One region of the Streptomyces sp. NPDC004629 genome, then DNA from elsewhere that is predicted to be linked to it. Evidence: riboswitches for the same ligand, from Rfam matches in the RefSeq annotation. Region 1 holds a riboswitch; each other region holds the start of a gene.

Region 1 (7,241 bases):
CAGCTGGTTGTACTTGGCGACGCGCTCGGAGCGGGCCGGGGCGCCGGTCTTGATCTGGCCGCAGTTGGTGGCGACGGCCAGGTCGGCGATGGTGACGTCCTCGGTCTCGCCGGAGCGGTGGGACATCATGCACTTGAAGCCGTTGCGCTGGGCCAGCTCGACGGCGTCCAGGGTCTCGGTCAGGGAGCCGATCTGGTTGACCTTGACCAGCAGGGCGTTGGCGCTGCCCTCCTCGATGCCGCGGGCCAGCCGCTCGGGGTTGGTGACGAACAGGTCGTCGCCGACGAGCTGGACCTTGTCGCCGAGCTTGTCCGTGATGACCTTCCAGCCGGCCCAGTCGTCCTCGAACAGCGGGTCCTCGATGGAGACGAGCGGGTAGGCCGCGACCAGCTCCTCGTAGTACTCCGTCATCTCGGCGGCGGAGCGCTCCTTGCCCTCGAAGACGTACTTGCCCTCCTTGTAGAACTCGGAGGCGGCGACGTCGAGCGCCAGGGCGATCTGCTCGCCGGGCACGTAACCGGCCTGCTTGATCGCTTCGAGGATGAGGTCGAGGGCCTCGCGGTTGGAGCCCAGGTTCGGGGCGAAGCCGCCCTCGTCGCCGAGGCCGGTGGACAGGCCCTTGGACTTCAGGACGGACTTGAGGGTGTGGTAGACCTCGGCGCCCCAGCGCAGGGCCTCGGAGAAGGACTCCGCGCCGATCGGGGCGATCATGAACTCCTGGATGTCCACGTTGGAGTCGGCGTGCGAGCCGCCGTTCAGGATGTTCATCATCGGCACCGGCAGCAGGTGCGCGTTCGGGCCGCCCAGGTAGCGGAAGAGGGGGAGGTCACTGGCCTCGGAGGCGGCGTGGGCGACGGCGAGGGAGACGCCCAGGATGGCGTTGGCGCCGAGCGAGCCCTTGTTGTCGGTGGCGTCCAGGTCGAACATGGCCTGGTCGATCAGGCGCTGCTCGGTGGCGTCGTAGCCGACCAGCTCCGGGCCGATCTGCTCGATGACGGCGAGGACGGCCTTCTCGACGCCCTTGCCCTGGTAGCGGTTGGGGTCACCGTCGCGCAGCTCGATGGCCTCGAAGGCGCCGGTGGAGGCGCCGGACGGGACGGCGGCACGACCCGTGCTGCCGTCGTCGAGGCCGACCTCGACCTCGACCGTGGGATTGCCTCGGGAGTCCAGGATTTCCCGGGCTACGACGACGTCGATGGACGGCACGAGCATCTCCTTCTTGGGATGTGACGCTGGAAGTGCGGGGCTGTGCGCCTTGCGACTAGAGCCTAACCGGCCCGGGGCCCGCGGCCGGTCGCCGACCGCCCCGTGGACAGGGTGACGACAGGCTGACGGTACACATTGTTTCCAAACGGAACAAAGGGCGGGGCAAAAACCGCGGGCGCATCACAGGAGGAGACATGCACGACGGGGGACGGAAAGCGACGAGGAGAGGACGGGAACGAGAAGGCGGGGGGAACTGAGGGGGTGCGGTGAGCGTAGGAGGCGGCGGGTCTCCTCGACCGCCGGCCGCACCCGCGCCGCCCGCCTGGTCACCGCGACATGGAAAGGCCCCGCCCCGGCGCGTACGGGGGAAGACGCGTCGGGGCGGGGGGTTCGTGGGGACGGGGGCGGCCCCGGGGCGCCCTCCACGGGGGAGGGCGCCGTTGCGCCGGGGCTGTGGCCGGACTACCGACCAGCCGTCACTTCAGGTGCAGCTGCTGGCCCGGGTAGATGAGGTCGGCGTTCTCGACGATGTCCTGGTTCAGCTGGAACAGCTTCTGCCAGCCGCCCTTGACGCCGTGTCGCTCGGCGATCGAGCTGAGGGTGTCGCCCGTGACGACCTTGTACTCGCCGTCACCCTTCTTGACCGTCTTGCCGGTCGGGGTGGTGACCGTCTTGTTCGCGGCCGGCCGGTCGGCGGAGCGGGAGGCGGACTGCCGCTCGGTGGAGCGGTCGGTGCCGGCATTCGAAGAACCGGTGCCGGTGCCGGTGTTCGAAGAACCGGTGCCGGTGCCGGTGTTCGAGGAACCGCTGCCCGTGGTGGTGTTCGAGGAGCCGGTGTTGCCGCCGGACGCGGAGCCGCCGGCGTAGGCGGCGCCGGACAGGCCCTTGCCGCAGACCGGCCAGGCACCCTTGCCCTGGCCCGCGAGAACCTTCTCGGCGATCGCTATCTGCTGCGACTTGCTGGCCCTGTCGGCGGTGCCCGCGTACTGCGTGCCGCCGTACGCGGCCCAGGTGGAGGCCGAGAACTGCAGGCCGCCGTAGTAGCCGTTGCCGGTGTTGATGGACCAGTTGCCGCCGGACTCGCACTGGGCGACGGTGTCCCACTCGGAGGCGGTGGCGGCGGAGGCGCTGCCGGCCGCCATCAGCGGGGCGGCGACTGCGGCGCCGGTGACACCGGCGAGCGCCACGACACGGGTGACCTTGGACGTACGACGACGCTTGCCCTTGCCGAAGAACAGCATGGATGGATCCCCTCACCGACGCCTGCGAGGTGAGCTGTCGGGTTCGGGCCGGTTGAGTTGCCCGGCCACGTCTCCGTGTGGAGGCGTGGCTTCACCCCGAGCCGCTTCGGTCAACCGACCGGCACGGCACTTACCTTGGGTCCCCCGCTCCTGCCTACGGCGCTTGACGCGACGACTGTTCCCGTACGGCCGCTGGCAGGACTCGGCGTTGCGGCAGCCGGGGCTCGCGGTGGCGAGCGGTCATGACCGTAGGCATGCGATCGCCGGAATTTCAAAGACGATCAGGGCTTCTGAGACTCATCCCACACTTTGAGCAAACCGGACATCACCCACGAAACGAGACGTCAGCTCCCGCTACTTTTCGCCCGTTTCGACCCCGACGTCCAGGGTCTGACCGGGGGCGATGTGGTTCGGATCGGCACCGATGGCCTTCTCGTTGGCGGCGTAGAGCGCACGCCAGCCGCCGTCCACATCAAGGGAGTCGGCGATGGAGGCGAGAGTGTCGCCGGCGCGCACGGTGTAGGCGTGCCGCCCGGCGGGGCCTGACTCCTGGTCAGCCGTCCTGCTTGCCCCGCTTACCCCGCTTGCCTCGCTTGCCCCGCTTTCGTTCGCACTGTCGCCCCGGTGGCGACCGCCGCCGAGGGATCCGGTGTCGACCAGGCTCCAGGAGCCTCCGCTGCGCCAGGAATTGTCCGAGGCCGCGGACTCGCGGTTCTCCGTGGGCGAGCCGTCCTCCGGCGAGGCGCCGGGCTCGGACGAGGCCGGCCCACCGGGCTCGGCGGAACCCGTAGGGCCGTCCGTCGCATCGCGGCCGGCACTCGCGCTCGGCGAGGGCGAGGCGGACGGCGAGGCGTCCGCCTCGGGCGCCGCGGGGTCGGCGGGTTCTGAGGGCGAGGACGAGTCGGACGAGCCGGAGGATTCGGATCCTTCCGGTGAATCGGTGGAATCCAGTGGTTTCTGAGGATCTGACGGACCGGAGGACTTCGTGGAGCCCTTCGCACCGGACGAACCGCCGTCCGTCACGCCGGTGTCGACACCGACGGAGCCCGAGGCCGAGGTGAGCCCGGACAGCAGGGCGCAGGTCGCCCACGGGGTGGTGCCCCGGTCGGCGAGGATCTTCTCGGCGACGGCTATCTGCTGCGAACGGCTGGCCTGGTCCGGGGTCGTCGCATACTCAAGACCGCCGTGTCCGTCCCAGTCCTGCTGCGAGATCTGCAGCCCGCCGAAGTACCCGTTGCCGGTGCTGGCGCTCCACGAGCCGCCGCTCTCGCACTCGGCGACCCGGTCCCATGTGGAGCCGTCGGCGGCGCTCGCGCCGGTGGCGCCGAGCAGCGGGATGGCGATCGCGGAGCCGGTCACTCCGGCCGCGACGACGAAGGCCGGAGCCTGACGAGGGCGACGGTGACGACCGTTCCCGGAGAGCATGCGGAAGCCTTTCGCGCGACAGCACTGACCGGCGCGGCAGGCCACGCCGGGATACCGCACCGATGGTGAACGTATCGGCACACGATCATCTGTCACAAGTCCATGCCGCGCAGATCACGTGAAGATCACAAACTTGAGAATCCGTCACCTTCGGCCGGGGCACGGGACTCCGGAATCTCACATTCCGGTCTCTTGCCGGACAGGCGTGAACTCTACGGGCAAAGTGCGCAGTCCACGCATGATGAGCCCGCCGCGCCATCGCAGATCGGCCGGTTCCACCGCAAGTCGCAGGTCGGGGAGGCGGGTGAGGAGGGTGGCGAGTGCGGAGCGGCCCTCCAGCCGGGCGAGCGGCGCGCCGAGGCAGTAGTGGATGCCGTGGCCGTAGCCGAGGTGCTGATTGTCACGCCGGCCGAGATCGAGCACATCCGGGTCTGCGAACCGCTCCGGATCCCGGTCGGCCGCGGCGAGGACGACGAGAACGGGGTCGCCCGGCGCGATCCGCTGCCCGCCGATGCTGACCGGCTCGGTGGCGAACCGCCAGGTGGCCAGCTCGACCGGGCCGTCGTAGCGCAAAAGCTCCTCGACGCCGGTCGCCAGCAGGTCGTGTTCCCCGGCCGCGAGGGACCGTTGCAGGCGGCGGCGCTGCTCGGGGTGGGTGAGCAGCGCGTACGTGCCGTTGCCGATGAGGTTGACGGTCGTCTCGAACCCGGCGAACAGCAGGATGAAGGCCATCGCGGCGGCCTCGTTCTCGGTCAGGTGCTCGCCGTGGTCGGAGGCGCGGATGAGCCCGGAGATGAGGTCCTCGCCGGGGGCGGGCTCGGCGGGCAGCGCCGCGCGCTTACGGTGGATCAGCTCGGCCAGATAGCCGCGCATCTTCTTCACCGACCGGGCCACGCCGCCCCGCGGCCCGCCGCCGTGCCGGATCATCATCCCCGCCCAGTCCCGGAAGTCGTCCTGGTCCTCGCGCGGGACGCCGAGCAGGTCGCAGATGGCGTAGATGGGCAGCGGGAAGGTGAACTCATGGATGAGGTCGGCCGAGCCCCGGTCCGCGAACCGGTCGATGAGCCGGTCGGTGAGCTGCTGCACGCGCGGGGCGAACTCGGCGACCCGCCGTGGCGTGAACGCCTTGCTGACCAGCCGGCGCAGCCGGGTGTGGTCCGGCGGGTCGATGTTCAGCAGATGCGTCATCAGCTCGGCCTTGCGCTCCCCCGGGATGCCGGTCCTGCCGCGGGCGTGCTCGGGCTCGTCGTGGTGCGCCGGGTTCTTCGACAGCCGCGGGTCGGCCAGGGCCTGCTTGGCGTCGGCGTAACGGGTGACCAGCCAGGCCTCGACCCCGCTCGGCAGCTCCGTCCGGCGCACCGGGGCGTGCTCGCGCAGCCAGGCGTAGGCCGGGTAGGGATCTGCAGCGAACTCCCAGGTGAAGAGGTCGGGCGCGGCCGGGGCGGGCTTCGGGGGGTGGGGCTGGTCGGTCACTCCCCGACCGTATCGGGCGGCGGGGGGTGGGCCAGGCTCCGGTCCCGCCAGTACCGGGCGCGGACCTCGTAGATCACGGCGAGCTGCCGGGCCGCCTCCACCGCTCCCCGCCGCGCCGCCACCTCCAGGTACGGGATCGCCTGGCCGTCCTCGCCGCGGCGCAGCAGCAGCGTCGCCAGCAGCAGGGCCGCGCGGTCGTCACCGAGGTCCGCGGCCCGCCGGTACCAGCCCTCCCGCTCCTCGCCCTCGGTCAGCGACGCGAACCGCATCATCACCGGGACGTCGCCGCCCTCGACCCGCGCACGCAGCGCGGCCTTCGCCGCGTCCAGGACGGCCGCCCGGTCGACCTCCCGGTCGCCCAGCAGGGTCCACCACACCCCGTCCGGAACGGGCGGCAGGTCCCCCGCCCGCAGCGCCTCCGCGACGAGCGCCCCGTACGCCCGCCAGGTGCCTCTGGTCTCCCCCTCCACCAGCAGCCCCGATATCCCGAACATCGGCGCCGTGGCCCAGGCCAGCGCGGCCTCCCAGGGTTCCCGTTCCGCCCCCTCGGCCGGATAGCTGCCGGCCGCCCGCAGCAGCAGCTCCACCGACACGGCCTCCGTGACACCGCACCGTGCCAGGTCGACGGCCACCCGCACCAGCAGCCGCCCGCGCGGATGCTCGGCCTGTGTGCCGGCGCGCTGCCACTCGTCGAACAGCAGGTGCCCGATCGCGAAGTAGGAGGCGGCGCCCTCCCGCCCGCTCCACATATAGGCCGGGTAGGCGCGCGGGTCGTCGGTGTGCCCGGCCAGCCGCGCCAGCTCGGACTCGCTCCACTCGCGGGCCAGCGCGACCGTGCGCGCCCGCGTCAGCACGCTCTCGCCGGGCCCGGTCCCGGACCGGCGCCGGTAGTACTCCTCCGGCTCCATCGTGCCGAGCACCACCATGCCCCGGTGGGCGAAGCGCCCCAGCAGCCGCCGGTCCAGCCCGCTCCGGCCGCCGAGGTGGTCGCTGAGTTCGTCGAGCCAGAGGACCCGCTTGTCCGCGTCGCCCTTCGGCCCGGTGGGCAGCGCGCGCAGGTCCTCGTGCGGATCGGGGGCGTAGAGCAGATACCCCTGCTCCGCCAGCGACCGCACGGCGTTCCACGCGGTGTACGACTTGCCGACGGACCGCTCGCCCAGGACCACGACCAGCCCGCCGCCCTCCAGGAGCAGGTCCCGCAGTTGTTCGTCGCAGTCCCGGGTGACGTACGGCGGCACTTCCGGCAGCCCGGGGACGAGCCGGGTCGGCTGCACCCCGAACTCCACGGGGTCCACCTCGTCCACGGGGCTCCACTGCACCGGCGTGGGCATCGGCACGGCCGGATAGTGGTGGTGCTGCACGCCGATCACATCGGCGTGGAAGGTGGCGTCGCGGAAGTCGACGTGGTCGGCGAGCGGGGCGGGAGCGGGGGCGTCGACACCGGCGGGCGCGGGGGCCGCGGGAGCCGCGGAGGCGGTCGGGTGGGGGTGGTCGTGGCGGAGGGCGTCGGAGGGTGCGGGGGCCTGGTCGACACGTTCGGAGCGGGTGTCGCCGACCGGGGAGTCGGCGGCGCGAGCGTTAGGGGCAAGGGGGTTGGCGGCGCGAGCGTCATGGGCGACGGCGTCAGTGGCGCGGGCGTCAGCGAGGGGGCTGGCGGCGCGGGCGTCTACGGTCTCGGAGTTGCTGGAAAGGGCGCTGTAAGAGAGGCCGCTGTAAAGGGAGTTACGCCGGGCGTCGGAGTCGGCGCCGTAGGGATCGGCGTAGTAGGGGTCGGCATCGTAGGGGTCGGCGTCGTAGGGGTCGGCATCGGCGTCGGCCGGGCTGTTGGAGCCGGGGTGCGGGGAATCGGGGCGCGGGGAGTCGGAGTACGGGGAATCGGCGTACAGGGAATCGGGG
Region 2 (7,241 bases), on a different contig from region 1:
TCTACTTCACCGGTCTGCCGGCCGCGGCCTCCTACGGCCCGGTGATGCGCTTCGTGTGCGGCACCGAGTTCGCCTCGCCGCGCCTGGCGAAACACCTGGTGGCGGCACACGCCTGAGGCCCGCGCCACACCCGACGAGCGCGTTGCCGCGACCTCTGTCGCCAGCAGGAGGAACGCAAGGGGCCGGCCGGAGCGGTGAGTCGCGGCGGCCCGCTGTCCGTATTCTCTGGTCATGGCCGCTCCTCCCGCGTATTCACTCGTCGCCACCGACCTCGACGGAACGCTCCTGCGTGGCGACGACACCCTCTCCGACCGGTCCGTCGCCGCGCTCGCGCGCGTGGCACGGGCCGGCGCCCGGCACCTGGTGGTCACGGGGCGGCCGGCGCCCCGGGTGCGGCCGTTGCTCGACACGCTGGGCCGCGGGGGGCTCGCCGTGTGCGGACAGGGCGCGCAGGTGTACGACGCCGACATGGACCGCCTGCTGTGGTCGGTCACCCTGGACCGGGAGTTGGCCGAGACCGCGCTCGGCAAGATCGAGGCCGAGGTGGGGCAGGTGTACGCGGCCGTCGACCAGGACGGGGTGAGCGGGCTCACGCTCATCGAGCCCGGGTATCTGATGCCGCATCCGACCCTGCCCGCCGTCCGTGTCGAGCGGCGCGACGATCTGTGGTGCGCGCCCATCAGCAAGGTGCTGCTGCGTCACCCCGCCCTGTCGGACGACGAGTTGGCGGCGACGGCGCGCGCGGTCGTGGGCTCCCTGGCGACCGTGACCATGTCCGGGCCCGGGACCGTCGAGCTGCAGCCGTGCGGTATCAACAAGGCCACCGGTCTGGCCCTGGCCGCCGAGCACCTTCGGCTGGCTCCTGAAGAGGCCGTCGCCTTCGGTGACATGCCGAACGACATCCCGATGTTCGACTGGGCCGCCCACGGGGTGGCGATGGCCGGCGCCCACCCAGAGTTGAAGGCGGTGGCCGACGAGGTCACCCTGTCGAACGAGGACGACGGCGTGGCCGTCGTCCTCGAAAGACTGTTTCCGTGACGCGGTGTGTCAGTAGGCGCCGTTGACGTTGTCGATCGAGCCGTAGCGCTTGGCGGCGTAGTTGCAGGCGGCCGTGATGTTGGCGACCGGGTCGTAGATGTCGTACGACGTTCCCTCCACGTGGTAGGCGTTGAACGTCGGGTCGATCACCTGGAGCAGGCCCTTGGACGGGATGCCCTTGGCGGCGTTGGAGTCCCAGAGGTTGATGGCCCGTGGGTTGCCCGAGGACTCGCGCATGATGTTGCGGTGGATGCCGTTGTAGGTGCCGGGGATGTTCTTCTCCGCCATGATCGCGAGCGATTCGCGGATCCAGCCGTCGAGGTTGTTCGGGTACCCGGCAGGCGTTGTGCCGGCCGTTGTCACGGACCCGGGGGTGGCCGCGTGGGCGCCGGTGGCGCCGAGGAGCGGCAGGGCGAGCACCGCGGCTCCGGTGCCGGCCACGACGAGGGTGCGGACGAGGCGGTTGGTGCGGGGGTGGCGGTGCCGAGCGGCTGCAGACATGGCGATGTTCCTCTCCGGCGCCTGCGAGGTGAGCTGTCGGGTTCGGGCGGGGGAGGTGCCCGGTCGGCCGCCGAAAGGCGACGCGACTTCACCCCTAGCCGTTCCGGTCGGCTGTGCCGTCCGGCCCGGCGACTTCCCTGGGTCCCCCGCTCCTGCCGTACGAAATGTGGTTCGTCGATGGGTCATGTCGGGTGGCGGCAGGATTCGGCGTCCATCCGACTGGCCCGGAAGCTATGCGACCGCACATGTCGGAAACAAGTGGTGGATTCCCATCTCATACCGATTGACATGCGATTGAGATGTATGAGCCGCTTGATCCTTTGCTATTGCCAAGGGTCAACTGAGCATCGAGGAAAGGGCGGTGGGGGCTGCGGGCGGGGTGCTGCGCCACGGTAAAGGGTGACCCAAGTCACTTCCCTCGAAGCTCAAGTACATTCAGCGCCAAGGGGAATTGAGGTGCCAATAGCGGCAAAACGGGCACTTCATTCCGTGGTCCAGGGAATTCGCTTCTCCCAGGTCCGGTGGAAGATCACTTCGCCGCCCGTCGTGCAGACCACCTCGTCGGCGGTGACGAAGTGGCCGACGTCACCGGAAATCTCCGAACGGACCTGGACCGTGGTGTCCCACGGCAGATCCGGGCGGTGCAGCCGCACCGAGCGCTCCGAGCGGGCGCGGGCCGACAGCGGGTCGTTCCCCGTGATCGTGTACGTCTCCGTCGCGCCCTCGGTCCACTGCAGACCGTCCGGGTACGCGCGCGTGCCCTCGCGGCACGGGGCCACCTCCACCCGCCACTCGTCCTCGGCGACGTCCCGCACCACCAGTCGCCCGGGGCGCGGCCCGTCCAGCGTGACGGACTCGCCCGCGCCAAGGGGCTCGGCCTGCTCGGGTTCTTCGAAGACGACCGCCGGGTCCGACGTCCTGGCCCGCACCGGCAGTTCGAGCGAGCTGCCCGCCGGGTCGAGCACGCAGCCCGCCGCCGACTCGGGCCGTGGCCACACCCACGGCCAGTACGCGGAGGAGACCGCGAGGCGGATGCGGTGACCGGGCGGGAAGGCGTGCCCGGCGCCGCCCAGTTCGACGGTCGCCTCCTGCGGACCGCCCGGCGACCGGGGCGCCGCTTCCTGTGTGCTGCCCGGCGACCGGGGCGCCGCTCCCCGCGCGCTGCCCGGCGACCGAGGTGCCGCCTCCTCGTGGCCGGGCGGCGCCAGGTCCAGCACGCCTCTGGTGACCAAGGTCGACGCACCGTCCGGGGCGACATCGCAGATCCGGATGATCAGCTGCGTCCGCGGCGCCCGGCGGGTCAGTCGCAGCCGCACCCGGGGCCGCCCGAGCACCCAGGTCTCCTCGGTCACTTCGAAGTCGAAGCAGACGGACCGTCCGTCCTCGCCCCGCTGGTCGGGCGGCAGGTCGGCCTCGTCGCCGATCGGGCGGAAGCAGCCCGCGTCCACGCCGGTGTGCAGGGGCGAACGCACCAGGACCGGGGCGCCTCGCAGGTCGTGGGCGACGCTCGTCACGTTGGGGGACGGCCAGGCGGGTTCGCCGACCCAACGGCCAGGGAGGGCGGCGCGGGCCGGGTCCGGACGGTGGGACTCGACGACGTACGCGCGCAGAAGCGGTTCGGACATCACCGGGCGCGCGCCCACGGAGCCGCGGGGAGCGGCGCCCACGGAGTCGTGGGGAGTGGCGGATGCCGAGTCGTGGGGAGTGGCGGATACGGAGCCGTGGGGAGTGGCGGATGCCGAGCCGTCGGAAGTGGCGGATACGGAGTCGTGGGAAGTGCCTGCTGCGGAGCTGCGGGGAGGGCCGGCTGCGGAGCCGCGGAGAGACCCTGACGGTGAGCCGCCCTTCAGCCAGTGGTCCCACCAGCGCAGGGTTTCCTGGAGGAAGCCGATCGCCGGTCCGGGTGACAGGTCCCGGTCGGGGTAGTGGTGCGACCAGGGTCCGATCAACCCGCGGACGCGGTCGTGGGGAAGGCGTTCGACCAGACGGAGGACGGTGTCGTGGTGCGGGTCGTACCAGCCGCCGACCGCCAGCACCGCTGCCTTGACGCCACCGAGGGCCGGAGGCGGGCCGGTGTGTGCGCCGGTGGTTCGGGGTGCGAGCCAGGCGTGCAGGGCGGGGGTCAGCGCCTCCAGGCGGGTCGACCAGACGGCCTGCCAGGAGTCGCCGGCGTACCGCGGGTCTGGCGGGAGGGCTGCGGTCGTGAGCGCCCCTGCGGAACGGGCGTGCAGGCGGGCCGCGACGGCGGAACCTCCGGGGCCGTGCCCTTCGTTCTCGTAGCGGTCGTCGGGGCAGCAGACCGCGACGACCGCCTTGAGCGGCTCGGGCGCGAGGGCCGCGATCCGGAGGGAGGCGGAGCCGCCCCGGGAGATGCCGAACACGCCCACGTTGCCGTCGCACCACGGCTGTGCGGCCAGCCACTCGACGACCTCCGCCCCGTCGGCCGCCTCCGCGGCCTCGGCCGCCGGGCCGGCGCCCGCCGGTACGCCCTCGCTGCCGCCGTACCCGCGCGCGTCGACGCGGACGGAGACGTAGCCGTGCCCCGCGTACCAGGGGTGCCGCTGGGCGTCACGCGGCGCCGTCCGGTCGGTGAGGCGGTCCGGGGCGTACTCCAGGAGGGCCGGTACGGGTTCGTCCGTCAGGGGGCGCCACACGCGCGCGTACAGCCCCGTCCCGTCGAGGGGGATCCGGAGGTCCGTGTGAGCGGTTTCGCAGGGGAAGGACGTACGGATGTGCATGGGCGGCGTTCCGAGGCATTAGCGGGGCAAAAGGTGTCGCATCCCCATGAGTCCATGAATATCGGATTGTATCGACTGATCGGCAACATACCGGTCGTGATCCGATACCGCCCGAGCTGGACGGTGGGCGCTATCGGTGATCGAAACCTGACCGGATACGCTGACTTGAGTGATGGCAGCGACCTATCGACAAACCGTGTAATCGCCAGCAGACACCAGCAGACAGGAGACCCCTCGTGACCGTCGTCGGGCCGTTCGGGCTGAGCGTGCGGGACCAGGCTCTGGAAGCCGATGTCCAGGCCGGATTGGCGGCTGTCGAGGAAGGCTTGCTCGAAGCCACCAAGAGCGAGGTGCCGTTCATCACGGGGGCCGCGCAGCACCTGGTACGGGCGGGCGGCAAGCGGTTCCGCCCGCTCCTCGTGATGCTCGCCGCGCAGTTCGGCGACCCGTATGCGCCCGGGGTGGTGCCGTCGGCCGTGGTGGTGGAGCTGACCCATCTGGCGACGCTGTACCACGACGACGTGATGGACGAGGCCGCGGTGCGGCGCGGGGTGGACAGCGCGAACACCCGCTGGGGCAATTCGGTCGCCGTCCTGACCGGCGACTTTCTGTTCGCCCGCGCCTCGCAGATCCTCGCCGACCTCGGTCCGGAGGCGGTGCGGGTGCAGGCCGTCGCGTTCGAGAGGCTGGTCACCGGGCAGATCCTGGAGACGGCCGGGCCCTCGGACGGCCGCGACCCGGTCGAGCACTACCTGGACGTGCTCGCCGGCAAGACGGGCTCGCTGGTCGCGGTGTCGTGCCGGTTCGGGGCGATGATGTCCGGCGCCGACGAGACGGTCGTGGACGTGCTCACGCAGTACGGCGAGCGGCTGGGCGTCGCCTTCCAGCTCGCCGACGACGTCCTGGACATCGCGTCGGACTCCCACGAGTCCGGCAAGACCCCGGGTACGGACCTGCGGGAGGGCGTCCCCACGCTCCCCGTGCTGCGGCTGCGGGAGCGGGCGGCGCGGCTGGGGCTGCCCGAGGACCTCGCGCTGTGCGAGCTGCTGGACTCCGACCTGTCCGACGACGGCCGGCACGCGCAGGCGCTGGAGGCCCTGCGCGCGCACCCCGCACTGGAGCAGGCCCGGCGGGACACCGTGCGGTACGCGAAGGAGGCGCGGGCGGCGCTGGCCCCCCTCCCGGAGTGCGACGCGAAGACGGCCCTGCTGGAACTGTGCGACGCGGTGGTCCATCGGGCGGGATAACCATCGGGTGGGATGGCCGCCGGGTGGGATGGCCATCGGACGGGGTAGCGACCGGGTCGGCCGACCACCGGGCGGGACGGTCGGCGAGCCGGAACGACCGATGAGCAGAACGGGCCCGTGATGAGCAGAACGGGCCCGCCCTCGGGCATCGATCCCGGCACGGTGTACCACGCACTGACCCGCCGTCCGCCTGTTCCGCCCTTTCCGTGCCTCCGGGCCGGCCGCGCGTCCGGCCATCCGTCCGGATGCTCGGCCCACCGCGGGCCGCGCCCGCCTGCCGGCCTCCGGCGCCCGTTCGCTCCGGCTGCCCCCTGAGGTATTCGCCCGTCCGCCGCCAGTGCCCGTCTGTTGCGGTCGTAGGGTCCGCCCGTCCGTCCCCGGCGCCCTTCTGTTCCCGCTGTCCGCGCCGGTTGTTCCGGCCGTCCGCGCCAGGTGCCCGTCCGGTCCGGCCGTCCGTGCCCCCCGGGCGTATGACTGGCTGAACCCCCGACCGTCGCACGGTTTGACCGCGTTGACCTGGGAAATTTCCGGCGGCACCCCTCTTACCCCTACGGGTCGGGGGAGGCGCCTCCTCCGCGTGTCATACCGGAGGTGTACGTGGAGTTGCGTCCGCGGGGTGACGCGTCCGCGCACCGGATTTGGTCAGATGGAAGCCACGGAAATCACCACTCCTCACCGATTCGGGTGAGAATGGCGGCTCAGGGTGGGAACAGTGCATCGGTGCGTAGAAGGCCGCCGCCGACGACGGAGGTAAGCCACACATGGCACGGAACGAATCCGCTGACAACACGGGCGCCGGGGAGGCCGAGGAGCTGCGCTCCGGCCGGCGCAAAGCCGCTCGGTACGTCGTCCCGGTCGCGGTCGTGGGGGTGACGGCGGCGACCATCGGACTGGTCCCGGCGCTCGCCGACTCCGGCGACCCCAGTCTGCCGAAGATCACCGCACAGCAGCTCATAGAGAAGATCGCCAAGTCGGACGTCGAGCAGCTGTCCGGCACGGTGAAGGTCAGCACCGACCTGGGCCTGCCGAACCTGGGCGGTCTGGAGAACAGCCTGGCCTCGGGCATCGCTCCGTCCGGCGACGGATCCTCGGCCGACCCGACGTCCAAGCTCACCGAGCTGGTCTCCGGCACGCACACCCTGCGCGTCGCCGCCGACGGCCCGGACAAGCAGAAGCTGTCCCTGATCGAGAGCGCGGCCGAGTACAGCCTCATTCACAACGGCAAGGACGTCTGGGGCTACGACAGCAAGTCGAACGAGGTCTACCACGGCACCGCGGCCCAGGACGGCGCGGAGCACAAGAACGAGGCTCCGGCCACGCCCAAGGACTTCGCGGACGAGGCCCTGAAGTCCGTCGACGACACCACGTCCGTGACCGTCGACGGCACCATGCAGGTCGCAGGCCGGGACGCCTACAAGCTGCTCGTCAAACCGAAGCAGTCCGGTACCACGGTCGGCGCGATCAGCATCGCCGTGGACGCGAAGACCGGCCTGCCGCTGAAGTTCACGCTGACCCCGGCGAGCGGCGGCGCGGCGGTCGTCGACGCGGGCTTCACTCAGGTCAGCTTCGCCAAGCCGGCCGCCTCGACCTTCGACTTCACCCCGCCGAAGGGCGCCAAGGTGACCGAGGAGGACAAGTCCAAGTCCGCCGAGGTCCCGGATCCCGAGTCCGGCCACGACCTCGCCAAGGGTCCGCAGGGCCACGAGGTACTGGGCGA
Region 3 (7,241 bases), on a different contig from region 1:
CGGCCGTGATGTTGGCGGCGGACAGTCCCGGGTAGTCGGGGTGCTGGCTGACCTTGGTGGCGATCAGGACGTCCGAACGGTTGCCGCGCGCCTTGACCCATGTGCCGATGATCGTCTCGGACTCGCCGCCCTTGTTGCCCTCGACCCACGCCGAGTAGGCGTCGGCGGTGTCGATGAGGTTGCCGCCGGCGGCCGTGTAGGCGTCGAGGACGGCGAAGGACGTCGGCTCGTCGGCGCTCCAGCCGAAGACGTTGCCGCCGAGGGCGAGCGGGAAGACCTCAAGGTCGGAGGGACCGAGTTTTTGAAGGGAAGTCATACTCGCCTTCAACGCGCCCGCCGGAACCCCCGATTCCATCACCGTACGCAAAGACCGGGTAAACACCGGACCGGCAGCCCTGACGTCGGGGGGATGGGCGCCAGGACCGCCGGGGAACGGGGGGTGTGCGGGGATGTGCCGAGTGGGTCAGGGGTTGAGGCCCTTGCTGCGCAGCCAGGCCATCGGGTCGATGCCGGTGGACTCGCCGCCGGGGTGGACCTCCAGGTGGAGGTGGGGCCCGGTGACGTTGCCCGTGGCGCCCACGCGGCCGATGACGTCCCCGGTGTTGACCTTCTGCCCGACGCTGACGCTGATCGACGACTGGTGGCAGAGCCACACCTCGGTGCCGTCGTCCAGGGTGAGGATCGTGCGGTAGCCGTAGGAGCCGGCCCAGCCCGCCTCGGTGATCGTGCCGGTGTGGACGGCCTTGATCAGCGTGCCCGTGGGGGCGGCGAAGTCGAGGCCGGTGTGATAGCCGGAGGACCACATGGAGCCGGCCTGGCCGAAGGTGCCGGTGACCGTGTACGAGGAGGTCGGCAGGGTGTACTGCCTGGCCAGCGCGGCCAGTCGCGCCTCCTCGGCCTTCTTCTTGGCGGCGGCCTCCGCCTTCTCCTTGGCGGCGGCGGCCCGGGCCGCGGCCTCCTTCTCCGCCTTGGCCGCCGCGTCGGCGACCTCCTGGTCGGCGGCGGACACGGCCGCGGCGACGGCCTTGGTCTCGGCCTGGCCCTGCTGCTGCTCGGCCTGGGCCATGATGCGGTTGCGCAGCGCCTCGCCGGCGTCGGTGGTGCCCTCGGCGCTGTCGGCCTCGGTCACGCCGACGCTGCTCAGGGCGGTCGCGGAGCCCTTGGCGGCCTCGGTGCCCGCGCCGTCGCCGAGCAGGGAGCCGACGGAGGGCAGGTCGGGCATGGAGATGGACACCGGCGGCTTGCCGGTGTTGGCGCTGGCCATGCCGCCCGCGCCGACGGCGGCTATGACGCCGACGCCGAGGACCGTGGAGCTGCGGGCGAGTCCGCCGCCGCGCTGCTTGCCGACGCGGTGCCGACCGCGTAGCGGGCGGATGGAGTCCTCGGTGGGATTCCACTCCTCCCAGGGGCCCTCGTCGGTGCGGTAGGTGCCGTAGCCGAAGGTCTCGGTGCCGTACTGGCTCGGCGCGAACGGGGCTTGTGGGGCGGGCCGGTTGGACGCCACTCGGGCGTACTCCTTTCCTTCCTCCGCCTACCGGGTTAGCTGACGGGTTCGGAGCAGGAAGGTCTCCTACGCGCGTATACCGGCCGTGTTCCCACGGCGGTGTCCGCGTGATTCACCCCAAGGTGGTGGTTCCCCGGTTCCCTTGCGGGATTCGGCGCGTGAGCACGGTGCCGCCTCTTGTGACGGCTGGGACAACCGCGCTGCGTTATCGAACGTTAATAGACTCGGAGGGCAGATTCCAAGCCGTTCAGCTTGATCGTTAACGCTTTCCGGCGCGGACTTACCGCCCATGACCGGCGAAAATCGGGCGAGTTGACCCCTCGCGCAGGGAAACTCGGGAAACCCATGGGACTTGACGGTGTGTCAGTTGTTATGCGGAGGGCGGTCGTCCGATCACCGCTCGTGACCACGCCCGAGTCGCGTCACCATGGGTGGAAAACACTCAGGGCCGGAATCCATGTACTGGATTCCGGCCCTGAGCCTTCAGTAGCGGGGACAGGATTTGAACCTGCGACCTCTGGGTTATGAGCCCAGCGAGCTACCGAGCTGCTCCACCCCGCGTCGGTGTTCCACCAGTGTACGCCATGCGCAGGACGGCGAGCACACGGACAGCCGCCCGGCCCCCGCCGGGACGTCAGCCGAGCAGATGGCGGTTCGGTTCCCTGGCCGCGGCCTCATACTCGGGCAGGACGACGACGCCGACGCCCGCGGCCGTCAGCAGCCCGCTCCCGTCGGCTCCCGCGACGAACGTGTCCGGCTCCCGCCAGGCCGTGACCACCCGTCGCACCCCCGCGTCCAGGATCAGCCGCGCGCAGGGCACGGGCCGCGAGGCCCGCCGGGCGCACGGCTCAAGGCTGCTGTAGACCGTGGCGCCGGCCAGCCGCGGATCCGCCGGATCGGTCTTGGCGAGCGCGGCCTCCTCCGCGTGAACCACGGGGTCGCCCGCCTCCCGGGAGAATCCGCGTGCCAGCTCCGTCCCGTCCGCGGCCACCACGACCGCGCCCACGCTGAACGCCGTCCGCGAGGGCGGGCACCGTTCCGCCAGCTCGCAGGCGATCCGCAGCCAGTGCCGGTCCGCGGCGACGGCCGCCGGACCGCTTCCGGGGGCGGTCGGCTCGTACCGCATCAGGACCACGTCCTCGATCCGCCGGGTCTCCAGGAGCCGCAGCCGCCCGCGCTGGTACTCCCCCGGCCCGAACAGCCGGGGCGCCCCCGGGTCCCCGACGAGCAACGGGGCGACGACGAGCTGGATTTCGTCGGCGAGACCCTGCCGGAGCAGTTGTGTGTGGACGGTCCCGCCGCCCTCGACCATCAGGCGCCGCACCCCGCGCGCCGCATACAGGTGGGAGAGGAGGGCCGGCCAGTCCAAGCGGGGGCCCAGCGGGACGACGTCGGCCGCGAGGCCGGCCCGCCGCGCCCGCTCGGCGCCCTCGTCCGTCGCGTAGAGGACCTTCTCGCCGCCGGTGTGCCAGAACCGGGCGTCCGGGTCCAGGTCGCCCGAGCCGCTGACGGCGACCTTGAGCGGGTACTCCGGCCGGCCCGCGGCGAGCCGGGCCGCGCGCCGCTCGGGCGCGTTGACCAGCAGCCGCGGGTTGTCGGCGCGGATCGTGCCCGCGCCGATCAGGATCGCGTCGACGGACGCCCGCACCTCGTCGACCCGGTCGAAGTCGGCCGGGCCGGACAGGAGCAGCCGCTCGGGGCCGGTGTCGTCCAGACAGCCGTCGAGGGAGACGGCGGCGGACAGCAGGACGTACGGGAAGGGCATCGGCGTGCTCCATCGTGGAGACGGACGGGCTGGGTCGGGCGGGGCCGGTTTCGGCGGCTCCGGATCGGCGCGGGCTTGGTTCAAGTTTGAAACAAACTTACACTGGCGGCATGACGACCCGCTGGCTCACCCCCGAGGAGCAACGCGCCTGGCGCGCGTACGTCGCGGCCTCCCTGCTGCTGGAAGACGCGATCGACCGGCAGCTCCAGCAGGACGCCGGCATGCCGCACCTGTACTACTCCATCCTGGCCAACCTCTCCGAGGCGCCGGAGCACCGGCTGCGGATGACCGACCTGGCCGAGCGGTCGAAGATCACCCGCAGCCGGCTGACATACGCAGTGACCCGGCTGGAGAAGGACGGCCTGGTCCGGCGCGAGGGGTGCCCGTCGGACCGGCGCGGCAGCATCGCCGCGCTGACGGAGGCGGGGGTGGCGGCCCTGGAGCGCACGGCACCCGGGCACGTCGAGACGGTGCGCGCCGCCGTCTTCGACCACCTCAGTGAGGAGCAGGTGGGGCAGCTGGAGGAGATCTGCACGGCGATCGCGCGGGCCTTGCACGGGGACGGGGCACGCCCCGCCTCCGAGGACCTGCCCTGGCGGCGCCGGTCGACGCCCTCCTGTTCCTGAGCGCGTCGCCCCGGCCGTTGTCGCGGGTCCGAATTCCCGTTGCTTCAAAATTGAAGCATGGAGTAGGCTCCCAGCCGAAGTCCTGTTTCAAAACTGAAGCAGATGCAGCCCTTCGGACCCGGAGAACCCGCATGCCCGACACCCCCGTCGCCACACCGCGCGCCCGCGTCCGGGTACCGCTGCGCTTCCACGACGGATACGCCGTCGACGCCGACCTCGTCACCTTCCACGGCCTCGCGGACGGCCGCGAACACCTCGCCGTCGTCCTCGGCGACGCCGGCCCCGTCCCGCTGGTCCGGCTGCACTCCGAATGCCTGACCGGCGACGTCTTCGGCTCGGCCCGCTGCGACTGCGGCCCCCAGCTGCGGGAGGCGGTCGAGCGCATCGCCGACCGCGGCGGCGTCCTGCTCTACCTGCGCCAGGAGGGCCGCGGCATCGGCCTCTACAACAAGCTCGACGCGTACGCCCTGCAGGACCAGGGCCTGGACACGTACGAGGCCAACGCCGCGCTCGGCCTGCCCGAGGACGCCCGCGACTACACGCCCGCCGCCCAGATGCTGCGCGCCCTCGGCATCGAGGAGCTGGACCTGCTGTCCAACAACCCCGACAAGGCGGAGCAGTTGCGGGCGCTGGGCGTCGGCGTCCGCGAGCGGGTGCCGACCGGTGTGTTCCGCACCGCCCACAACGTCCGCTATCTGCGGGCGAAGGTGCTGCAGACCCAGCACACGCTGCCGCTGGGCGAGCTGACGGAGCGCAACGCCGGCTGACCCGGCACCGCTGCCCCGACTTCGCCGACCCGGCCCCGCGGGCACCTCCGGGACAGCGACCCGGCCCGCGGTCACCGGCGGGCGGCGGACCAGGTCCCACGCTCACGGCACCGCGGTCACCGTCCCGCGGTCAGGGCTGGGGCCAGCAGGCCGGGAGCAGGAACGCGGGTAGCAGGGCCAGGGCGAGCAGCCCCGCCGCGACGGAGTACGCGACGCGGAATCCCAGCAGCGGCTCCCGGGCGGTCAGCGCTCGGCGCACGAAGACGGCGGCCAGCAGCACGCCGGTGAGGGCGGGGACGAGCGTCCCGGGCGCACCGACGTCGCCGCGCTCACCGCCCCGCGCGAGCCCGAACAGCAGCAGGGCGAGGCCGACCATGTTGCCTCCCGAGGTCCTGGCGGCCTGGCAGGAGGCGGGCCCGGTTCCGGTCGGCTGCGCGCTGGCCGACGCGATGACGGCCCTCGCCGATGCGGGCCTGATCGACGTACGCGGAGACGCGGACCTGGCGGGCGCCCACTTCATGGCCCTGATCTCCCACGCCGTCGTCCAGCTCTCCCACTACGGCGTACGCCCCCTGCCCCCGCAGCAGACGGAGCGGTTGATCAGGGGCGGGTCGAGGCGTTCCTACGGGCGTACGGGGTGAGTTGACGGTGGCGTTCCTGCCGGCGTACGCGGTGCGCTGACGAACCGGACACGCGCCTTCACCGGGCCGTGTCCGGCAAAAGCTACCCACCACCAGAGGCGCGGCCGTCACCCGGATGTCACGCCCGGCTCGACGGCCCGGTGCGCCGGCACGAGCATGAGTCTGGGTACCGCGGCGGACCTTTGGCGCCTCTCGGGCCCGCCGCGGCAGGTCCCCACAGGGTGTGCCCCTCGCAGACGTCGACGCCGTGCGAGGGGCACACCCACCCCGAACCGGGGCGGCGAGCCGAGGCACATGCCCTGCCCTTCGAGGAAGCGTGGTCGGCGAGGCCGGTCAGGGTTAGGACGGTGGGGCCGGCGACGGTGCCGGCGTCGGTGCGACGTCCGTACCGCGTCAGGTCATGCAACGCTGGATGTCCGACGGGCATTTCCGCTGAGCAGCGTCCGAACCGCGCCGGCTTCAGGCGCTTGCAACCGCTCGTAGATGTCGAGTGCTTCGCTCCACGACGCAACGGCACGGTCGGTCTCACCCAGTGTCGAGAGCGCTCGGCCGAGAACCGTCAGAACGTTGGCCCGGCGCCATTCCCCCCCGATGCCCCGCAACACGGTGAGCGCCATCTCGGCGTTGGCCGCGGCCTGAGCGGGGCGCTGTGCGGCGAGGTCGACCTCAGCCAGGCGGAAAAGGCTCATCCCCTCCCACAGGCGCTGACGGCTGTCGCGGAACACCTCCAGGGCCTCGTGCAGCCGGTCGGCAGCGGAGTTCAGCTCTCCGCTCTGGGTAAGGGCCAGGCCGAGTGCGTAGCGTCCGTTGGCGCCGCGCAGGGAGTTGCCCGTGGCTTCATGGATGTCGAGGCCCTGCTGCGCCAGCGCGACGGCGCTCGCCGTCCGTCCGGTCGCGAGGTGAATCCGCGACAGGTTGGACAGGGCGCCCGCCTCTCCCGGGCGGTCGCCCAGCGAGCGGAACTGCTCGATGGCCTGGCAGAGATGCTCCTCACCGTCCCCGAGCCGGTTCTGGTAGAGCGCGATGACGCCCATGATGTTCAGCGCGTCACCCGTGGTCCAGTGGTCACCCGTCGATCGGCCGAGCCGCACCGCCTCACGTACTTCTCGCTCCGCCTCCTGGAAACAGCCCGTCCAGGAGTGCAGGTGGGCGAGGATCGCTCGTGCCCTTGCCTCGGTCTGCGCATCGCCCGTTGCCTCGGCCGCGTCCAGCAGGGCCGTGACGGCCGACTCGTAGTGCTTGAAGTCGCTGCCGGACTCGGCGAGATCTCGCGCGACGAGCAAGAGATCAATCCCCTTGCGCAACTCAGCTGTGATGACGGCCTGATGGGCCGCACACAGGAGTGACCTCCCTTCGCAAAACAGCCAGTCCAGGGCCTCGTCCCGGCGGCTGAAGCGCAGTCCGTCCCCTGCGGCCGGCTCCAAGTGGTCGACCAGCCGGTCACCGGGCCGTTCCAGCGTGTACACGCGTACCGCGGTCGCCAGGTAGAAGTCGAGTAGCCGCGACAGGGCCGCCTCCCGCTCACCCGGCGGTTGCTCGTCCCTCTCCGCGCAGGCGCGTGCGTAGAGGCGGAGCAGCTGGTGGTACCGGTACCGGCCGGCTGCCGCCGGCTCCACCAACGATGTGTCGATGAGGGATTCGAGGAGATCCTCCGTGTCCTCCACGGGGAGGCCGAGCATGGCCGCGGCTGCCGCCAGGGAGATGTCCGGCCCGTCAACCAGGCCCAGCAGGCGGAACGCGCGCGCCTGTGCCGGCGCCAACTGCCTGTAGACCAACTCGAAGGTGGTCTTTACCGCCAGGTCCCCCGTCTGCAACTCGTCCAGTCGCCGCTGCTCGTCCGCCAGTTTCGTCGCCAGCGTCGAAACGGTCCAGGAACGCCGCATCGCCAGCCGCGACGCCGCGATCCGGATCGCCAGCGGCAGGAACCCGCACGCGGCG
Region 4 (7,241 bases), on a different contig from region 1:
ACGGGGTGTGATGCACGATCAGCAAGGTAGCCACACCCCGCACCCTGCCGTGGCGGGACTCCCGCGCGCAAAACGGCGCCCGGCGCGGCGCTCGACGCGCCGGCCGGGCGCCTGATCCGGGAGGGCACGGCCGAGGCCGGGCGAGCATGTCAGGCGCGGTGTCCCGCCCGGCGCAGGACCACGAAGCCCGCGATCACCAGCGCCGCGCCGAGCGCGCCCGGCCACAGCTGCGCGCCGGTGTCCGCGAGGCCGCCCTGGACCGCCTGCGGCGCCGGCTGCCCGGTCGCGGTGGGATCGCCGGCCTGCGGGGCGACCGACGTCCCGGCCGGTGCGGGCGCCGTGGTTCCGGTGCCGTCGCCGGCGTCCGCGCCGCCCGGTGCCGCGGCCGGCTCGGTCCGCTCGGGCGAGGCCGTGGCGTAGACCCGGGGTGCCGTGGTGCCGGAGACGGTGGGCGCTCCGGTGTCGGCCGGCTCGGTGACCGGGGTGTCGGCCGGCTCGGTGGCCGGGGTGTCGGCCGGGGGTGCGGTGGGCCGCTCGTCGGCGCTCTTACCGGGTTCCGGCTTCGTGCCGGTGCCGTCCGTGGGGGCGGCGCTCGACGCCGGCGGCTCACCGGGCTCGGGCTCTTCGCTCGGCGCGGGGGCGGCGCCGGCGCCGCACGTCCTGCCGCTGTTGATGCAGTCCGTCATCTCCCGCATCAGATCCTCGTCGAAGACGTTGATGAAGTCTCCGTGGTCCGTGACGGGCTTGTGCAGCTGCTCGGGGAAGGAGTCCACGGCGAACAGCGGGACCGTTCGCCCGCCGTCGGTCAGGCTCGGCGCGTCGACGTCGTAGACGATGCGCTGCACCAGCTGCGGAATCGCCCGGAACCCCGCGGGGCAGCCGCCGTCGGCGGTGGTGAAGGCCACGTGGGTGCGGTGGTTGGCGCTGTCGGTGTTGCGGCCGTCCCAGCAGCTCTGGAACGCGAAGGTGCGCACGACGTCGCTGCCGGCCGGGCACAGCGGGTACTTGTCCTTCAGCTGCCGGTCCTCGAACCCGGTGCAGCTCCAGGAGGCGTTGGCGTTCGCGGGCCCGTTGACGAACGCTTTCGCGTCTCCGGTGATGATCCGCAGCAGCCGCGGCATGGCCGTGACCTTCTCGCGCGGGTTGCCCCCATAGGTGAGGGTGACCTGCTTGGGGGTGACGATCTGACCGGCGTTGCCCTCGGTGCCGCCGCCGGGCGCGTCGGCATCCCGCTCCCGGGTGCCGTTCTGCAGGCGCAGCACCGGCCAGTAGTACGAGGACTTGTCGCCCTTGTCCACGCAGCTGGTGTCCGCGCCCGCCAGGTCGTCATCGCCGGCGAACGCGTTGTTGGCCTGGTTGCCGATGTAGTCGTGGAAGTGGTGGGCGCCGTTGGAGACACCCGGGGCCACGATCACGTTGTCGGAGTTGAACAGGCCGTCCGCGTTGACGCCGCAGTCGCTGGTGAAGCTGCCCCGGGAGGCGTCGGCGGCCGGTGGCTGACTCTGCGGGCCGGGCTGGACCGTGGTGATGTCCTGGTAGTCCGAGGCGACCGGCCCGTTGCCGCCTTGGCCGCTGCCCTGGCCCGGCGCACCGCCGGCCTGGTCCTGACCGGCACCGCCCTGCTCCTGACCGGCGCCGTCCTGCTGCTGTGCGGCACCGCCCTCGTCCCGGCCGCCGTCCGTGCCGTCGCCGGACCGGTCATCGGCCGGGCGCAGGGTGCACTCGGCCAGTTCGTCCAGCCCCTGCGGGCCCTCCCCCGCCCGGTCGATCGCGTCGGCGATCCGGCCGATGGTCGCCGCCCGCTTCTCCTTGAGCGGGTCCATGATGGCGCCGCCGGCGAACCCGGGGTCCTGGCGCCGGTCCTGCGGCGCCTGCTGGAGTTGCCGGTAGGCGGCCGCGATCTGCTCGTCCAGCAGGGCCAGTTCGCGGTCGACCTCACCCCGGGCGGCGTCCGGCACGCTGGTCAGGCGCGTACCGACGTCGGGGCAGTCGATCGTGGCCGCGCCCGCGGCCGACAGCGGGCCGCTCCCGCTCGGCTCCTGACCCCCGCCTTCGGTGGCCGACGCGTAGACGTTCGCCGCTATCAGCCCACCTCCACCCAGCATCAGTGCGACCGCTGCGAAGGTCGCGCGCCGTGCGCCCGTCGGCCGTCTGCGCGTGTTGCGTCCCACGGAAGTACCCCTGCGTCTCAGGTCGTCTCGGCATGGAAATCCCCCGCCCCATACGGATGCGGGCAGCCATGTGTTCAACCGCCCCACAGATTCATGGACACCTCATACAGAACGCAATGCGGCAGCACCCCCACAAGACTCGGCGCCGGTCACGCCATGTGCGCGTCTCGTCCCGGACCGCGACAGTTCCCCCGCGTTCGAGGGTCATGGGTCATACTTCATGAGAAAATGGTGTGAAAACGTCGCTCGACTGGACGGTATCCGACGGACGGCAGGGGCATGAAGGACGCGGATGACATCGACTACGCGGCTGTGTTCCACGCGCTGCCCGGCATGGTCGCCCTGCTGACACCCGACCTCGTGTACACGGACGCCAGTGAGGAGTTTCTGCGCGCCTCCGGCCGCAAGCGGGAGGACGTGGTGGGACGGCACCTGTCCGAGGTTTTCCCGGACAACCCGAACGAACCCGCCGCGACCGGCATGCGCAGCCTGGAGGCGTCCCTGCTGCGGGTGCTGGCCACCGGTGAGCGGGACGCGATGGCCCCGCAACGCTACGACCTCCAGCACCCCGACCGGCCCGGCCACTGGGACAGCCGGTACTGGAGCCCGGTCAACGCTCCGGTGCTGGACCGGGACGGCAGGGTCGCCCTGTTGGTGCACCGGATCGAGGAGGCCACCGAACTCGTACGGGTGCGGCGCGAGACCGCTGCCGGCCGGGGCGAGGTGCTGGAGTCCGAGCTGTACCGGCGCGCCTGCACACTCCAGGACGTCAACGAGCGGTTGCGTCAGGCGCATGCGCGCGAGCGCGAGGTGGCGCTCGCGCTGCAGAAGGCGATGCTGCCCGCCCCACGGCAGATCGGCTGCCACCGGGCCGCCGTGCGGTACCAGCCCGCCGTCGGCGCGCTGAACGTGTGCGGAGACTGGTACGACCTCGTCGACCTGGTCGACGGCGACCGCATCGGCGTGTCGGTCGGCGACGTGGTCGGGCACGGCCTGGAAGCGGCCGGTGTCATGGGGCAGTTGCGCAGCGCCCTGAGCGCCGCCTCACGCGTCGCCGTGGGCCCCGCCCAGGCCCTGGACGTCCTGGGGCGCTACGCCCATGTGGTCGACGGCGCCGAATCGGCCACGGCGGTGACGACGTTCATCGACTTCGACGCGCGCACCATCGCCTACAGCAGCGCGGGCCACCCGCCGCCGGCGCTCGTCCACGCCGACGGCCGTGTGGAGTTCCTCGACCGGGCGACCGATCACCCGCTCGACGCCCAGCCCGATCCCCGGCCGCGCCGGGAGGCCCTGACCACGTTCGGCCTCGGCGCGTCGCTGGTCCTGTACACCGACGGACTGGTCGAGCGGCGGCACGAGGACATCGACGCCGGTCTGGCCCGCCTCGCCGACTCCCTCGGCCGCCATCGCACCGCCGAACCGGAGGTTCTCGCCGACGTCGTGCTGCGGGAGTTGCTGCCGCCCGAGGGCGCCACCGACGACACCGCGCTCATCGTCGTCAGGCTGTGACGACCGGGTCCGGGGACGGATCTCACACCCGCGTATCGGGCATTCCGCGCTCCAACCTTCACACGAGGGACACATGTTGGCTAGGTTGACGCCCAGGCCGCCCGGTCCACCCGGCGAACCCCGTCGGGCCGCGCGGCCGCCGCCGAGTCCGGTGGCCGCCGAGCCGACCGGAGCCGGGGACCCGACCGACGATGGGGTGAATCGGCCCGACTGCCCTGCGGGCAGGGGCCGTAGGGCACGCCTTCCGGAACCGTACGCCCGAACCCGACGGCTGACTCGGCAGGCGGAGCACGGAAGGAGCGCGTCGCCCATGGCGCCGGAGAGCCGCGACGAGGTCCGGCAACGGATCGACAGCCTCTACGACCAGGCCGAGAACGCCACCGGGAACTACAACGCGACGCGTGCGATGACCGCCAGAACACGGACGCGCGGTGTCCCGCTGCGCAAGCGGCCGGGCGGGCGCGGCGATCCCGCCCTCGACGAGGTCGCCCGGCAGTGGTTCGACGTGGCGCGCGCGAAGCTCGGTCCGACCGTTCCGGCCGTGCTCCCGGCCGACCGGATGCCCGAGCGGCCGGTCGGAGACCGCCCCGGCCCTCCCCCGTCGGACGGCGGGCCGGAGGCCGCGGGCCGCCCCGTGCCCGAACTGCCCCCGGGACCCACCCGTCGCACCGTCGCGGAACTGACCGGCGGCCCGGCACCGGCACTGCCCGGCGGCCCGCTCCCGGCACTGCCGGCCGGCTCGGCACCGGCACTGACCGGCGGCCCGGCACCCGAGCCCACCGGCCGCTCGCTCCCGGAGACTGCCGCTCGTTCCGGTCCCGAGCCGGCCGCGGGGCCCGTCGCCGCGCTGCCCGCCGTGCCCGCGCGGCAGCGACAACCCGAGGCGCCGAACGCGTCGGCGCTGCCCGCGCCCGCTATCGGGCGGCACAGGCCCTCACCGGCCGATTCCAAGGAGAGCAACCGCCGCAAGCTCGCCGCGGCACGCGAGATGCTGACCCGGCACGCTGTGCGGCAACCGGAGGCGGTGACGGCGATCGAGCCTCGGCCTGAAGCAGCGGCGGCGTCCGAGCCCCGGCCTGAAGCGGTGGCGGTGGTGGCGTTCGAGCCCCAGCCGGAAGCTGTAGCGGTGGCGGCGGCGATCGAGCCGCGGCCGGGAGCAGTGGCGGTGGCGGCGTCCGAGCCCCGGCCTGAAGCAGCCGTGCCCTCCGGCTCTTCCGGCACCGGCTCCCCCGTCGGCACGGAGTCCTTCGCCGCCGGCACGCCGACCGTCACGGATTCCTTCGCTCCCGTGGGGGCCGGGGGCCGGGCAACCCAGGCCGTGGCCTTCGCCCGGGCGCAGATCGGCCGGCCGTGTGTCTGGGGTGCGACCGGGCCCGACTCGTACGACTACGCCGGCCTCACCCAGGCCGCGTGGAAGGCCGCCGGGGTGTCCCTGCCGCGCTCGGCGCAGGAGCAGGCCCTCGCGGGCACCCCGGTCGCACTCACCGGCATCCGCGGCGGCGACCTCGTCTTCTTCTTCGACAACGACGGCCACGTCGGCCTCTACGTCGGCGACGGCATGATGGTGCACGCCCCCGGCCCGGGCTCGGCCGTCCGCGAGGAGTCCATCTACGGCGCCGGCGAGTCGGCGATCCACCGGGTGATACGGCCGGCCTGACCCCGTGAGCGGCCGCTCCAGAGGGCCGACCCGGCGGGGCATAAGGCCGGTTTATGGGGTCATAGGGCCGACCCGCGTACTAACTTAGGTGTGCCTTAGTTTAGGCTTCCCGTTCGAGTCGCCCGTTGTCACTCGAAGGGAACCTGATCATGCCGCGCCCCCTGCGGGTAGCCATCGTCGGAGCCGGCCCCGCCGGGATCTACGCCGCCGACGCCCTGCTGAAATCCGAGGTGGCGGCCGAACCCGGCGTCTCCATCGACCTCTTCGAACGGATGCCCGCACCCTTCGGCCTGATCCGGTACGGCGTCGCTCCCGACCACCCCCGCATCAAGGGCATCGTCACAGCCCTGCACCAGGTGCTCGACAAGCCGCAGATCCGGCTGTTCGGGAACGTCGACTACCCGCGCGACATCAGCCTCGACGACCTGCGCGCGTTCTACGACGCCGTGATCTTCTCGACCGGCGCGATGGCCGACCGGGACCTGCGCATCCCCGGCATCGACCTGGACGGCTCGTACGGCGCCGCCGACTTCGTCTCCTGGTACGACGGCCACCCGGACGTGCCGCGCACCTGGCCGCTGGAGGCCGAGAAGGTGGCCGTGCTCGGCGTCGGCAACGTCGCGCTCGACGTGGCCCGCGTCCTGGCCAAGACGGCGGACGAACTGCTGCCGACGGAGATCCCGCCGAACGTGTACGACGGCCTGAAGGCCAACAGGGCCCGGGAGATCCACGTCTTCGGCCGCCGCGGACCGGCCCAGGCGAAGTTCAGCCCGATGGAGCTGCGCGAGCTGGACCACTCCCCGAACATCGAGGTCATCGTCGACCCCGAGGACATCGACTACGACGCGGGCTCGATCGAGACCCGGCGCGGAAACAAGCAGGCCGACATGGTCGCCAAGACGCTGGAGAACTGGGCGATCCGCGACGTCGGCGACCGGCCGCACAAGCTGTTCCTGCACCTCTTCGAGTCGCCCGCGGAGATCCTCGGCGCGGACGGCAAGGTCGTCGGCCTGCGCACCGAACGCACCGCCCTCGACGGCACCGGCAACGTGAAGGGCACCGGGACCTTCAAGGACTGGGATGTCACGGCCGTCTACCGGGCCGTCGGCTATCTGTCCGAGAAGCTGCCCAAGCTGCCGTGGGACCTGGATTCGGGCACCGTCCCGGACGAGGGCGGCCGGGTCATCGAGGAGAGCGGCGCCCACCTTCAGTCCACTTATGTCACCGGCTGGATCCGGCGCGGTCCCGTGGGTCTGATCGGCCACACCAAGGGCGACGCGAACGAGACGGTGTCCCACCTCCTGGACGACCACGCGAACGGCCGTCTGCACACGCCCGAGTCACCCGCGCCGCAGGCCGTGGACGCGTTCCTCGCCGACCGGAACATCCGTTTCACCACCTGGGGCGGCTGGTACCGACTGGACGCCGCCGAGAAGGCGCTGGGCGAGAGCGAGGGCCGCGAGCGCGTGAAGATCGTCGAGCGCGAGGACATGCTCCGGGAGAGCGGGGCGTAGGCAACGAAGGCGTCCGTGGGCCCGGCGCTCGTCGACGACCCGCCGAACCCACGGGCACCGGACCCACGCCCCGGACCCGCGGGCGCCGGACCCACGCCCCGGACCCACGGGCACCGAACCCACGCCCTGGACCCACGGGCGCTGGACCGACCGGCGCCGGACCGGCTGGCGCGCCCCACGGCCCGGTGGGGTGCGCCCCCTGGATCGCGCCGGCCGCGAAGGGCCGTCGGCGGCGCGGGCCCCGGGGGCGAAGCGTTCGCCGACGAGGCGGTGGAGGGCCGCCTCCGGGCGCGGCTCGCCGGGCAGCGGCAGCCGGGCGTGGTCGGCCCCGGCGTACGGGTCGTGGCCGCCGAGGCGGTACCGGTTCGGATCCTCGGCCGCCCGCGG

What was found. Region 1 has a riboswitch for cyclic di-AMP ahead of ACFYTE_RS10885 (transglycosylase family protein). Riboswitches for the same ligand answer to the same signal wherever they lie in the genome.
Region 2: another riboswitch for cyclic di-AMP. It lies ahead of ACFYTE_RS28705 (transglycosylase SLT domain-containing protein); the one in region 1 lies ahead of ACFYTE_RS10885 (transglycosylase family protein).
Region 3: another riboswitch for cyclic di-AMP. It lies ahead of ACFYTE_RS06960 (M23 family metallopeptidase); the one in region 1 lies ahead of ACFYTE_RS10885 (transglycosylase family protein).
Region 4: another riboswitch for cyclic di-AMP. It lies ahead of ACFYTE_RS04935 (NlpC/P60 family protein); the one in region 1 lies ahead of ACFYTE_RS10885 (transglycosylase family protein).

Annotation. Positions count from the first base shown of each region.
Region 1 is NZ_JBIALO010000006.1:77,777-85,017, forward strand. It holds gene eno (phosphopyruvate hydratase) at 1-1,212, opposite strand, end outside; gene ACFYTE_RS10885 (transglycosylase family protein) at 1,683-2,447, opposite strand; cyclic di-AMP (ydaO/yuaA leader) riboswitch at 2,452-2,619, opposite strand; gene ACFYTE_RS10890 (transglycosylase family protein) at 2,802-3,872, opposite strand; gene ACFYTE_RS10895 (cytochrome P450) at 4,050-5,345, opposite strand; gene ACFYTE_RS10900 (hypothetical protein) at 5,342-7,241, opposite strand, start outside.
Region 2 is NZ_JBIALO010000021.1:102,172-109,412, forward strand. It holds gene ACFYTE_RS28695 (FAD-dependent oxidoreductase) at 1-116, shown strand, start outside; gene ACFYTE_RS28700 (HAD family hydrolase) at 232-1,038, shown strand; gene ACFYTE_RS28705 (transglycosylase SLT domain-containing protein) at 1,048-1,539, opposite strand; cyclic di-AMP (ydaO/yuaA leader) riboswitch at 1,543-1,726, opposite strand; gene ACFYTE_RS28710 (CocE/NonD family hydrolase) at 2,022-4,277, opposite strand; gene ACFYTE_RS28715 (polyprenyl synthetase family protein) at 4,514-5,524, shown strand; gene ACFYTE_RS28720 (outer membrane lipoprotein carrier protein LolA) at 6,286-7,241, shown strand, end outside.
Region 3 is NZ_JBIALO010000003.1:356,058-363,298, reverse strand. It holds gene ACFYTE_RS06965 (aldo/keto reductase) at 1-316, opposite strand, end outside; gene ACFYTE_RS06960 (M23 family metallopeptidase) at 464-1,504, opposite strand; cyclic di-AMP (ydaO/yuaA leader) riboswitch at 1,512-1,671, opposite strand; tRNA gene ACFYTE_RS06955 (tRNA-Met) at 1,992-2,065, opposite strand; gene ACFYTE_RS06950 (dihydrofolate reductase family protein) at 2,139-3,269, opposite strand; gene ACFYTE_RS06945 (MarR family winged helix-turn-helix transcriptional regulator) at 3,380-3,895, shown strand; gene ribA (GTP cyclohydrolase II) at 4,027-4,662, shown strand; gene ACFYTE_RS06935 (hypothetical protein) at 4,793-5,038, opposite strand; gene ACFYTE_RS06930 (TetR/AcrR family transcriptional regulator C-terminal domain-containing protein) at 5,037-5,303, shown strand; gene ACFYTE_RS06925 (BTAD domain-containing putative transcriptional regulator) at 5,702-7,241, opposite strand, start outside.
Region 4 is NZ_JBIALO010000002.1:424,899-432,139, reverse strand. It holds gene ACFYTE_RS04950 (flavodoxin family protein) at 1-34, opposite strand, end outside; gene ACFYTE_RS04945 (DUF1996 domain-containing protein) at 150-2,105, opposite strand; gene ACFYTE_RS04940 (PP2C family protein-serine/threonine phosphatase) at 2,451-3,683, shown strand; cyclic di-AMP (ydaO/yuaA leader) riboswitch at 3,830-3,984, shown strand; gene ACFYTE_RS04935 (NlpC/P60 family protein) at 3,994-5,340, shown strand; gene ACFYTE_RS04930 (FAD-dependent oxidoreductase) at 5,490-6,854, shown strand.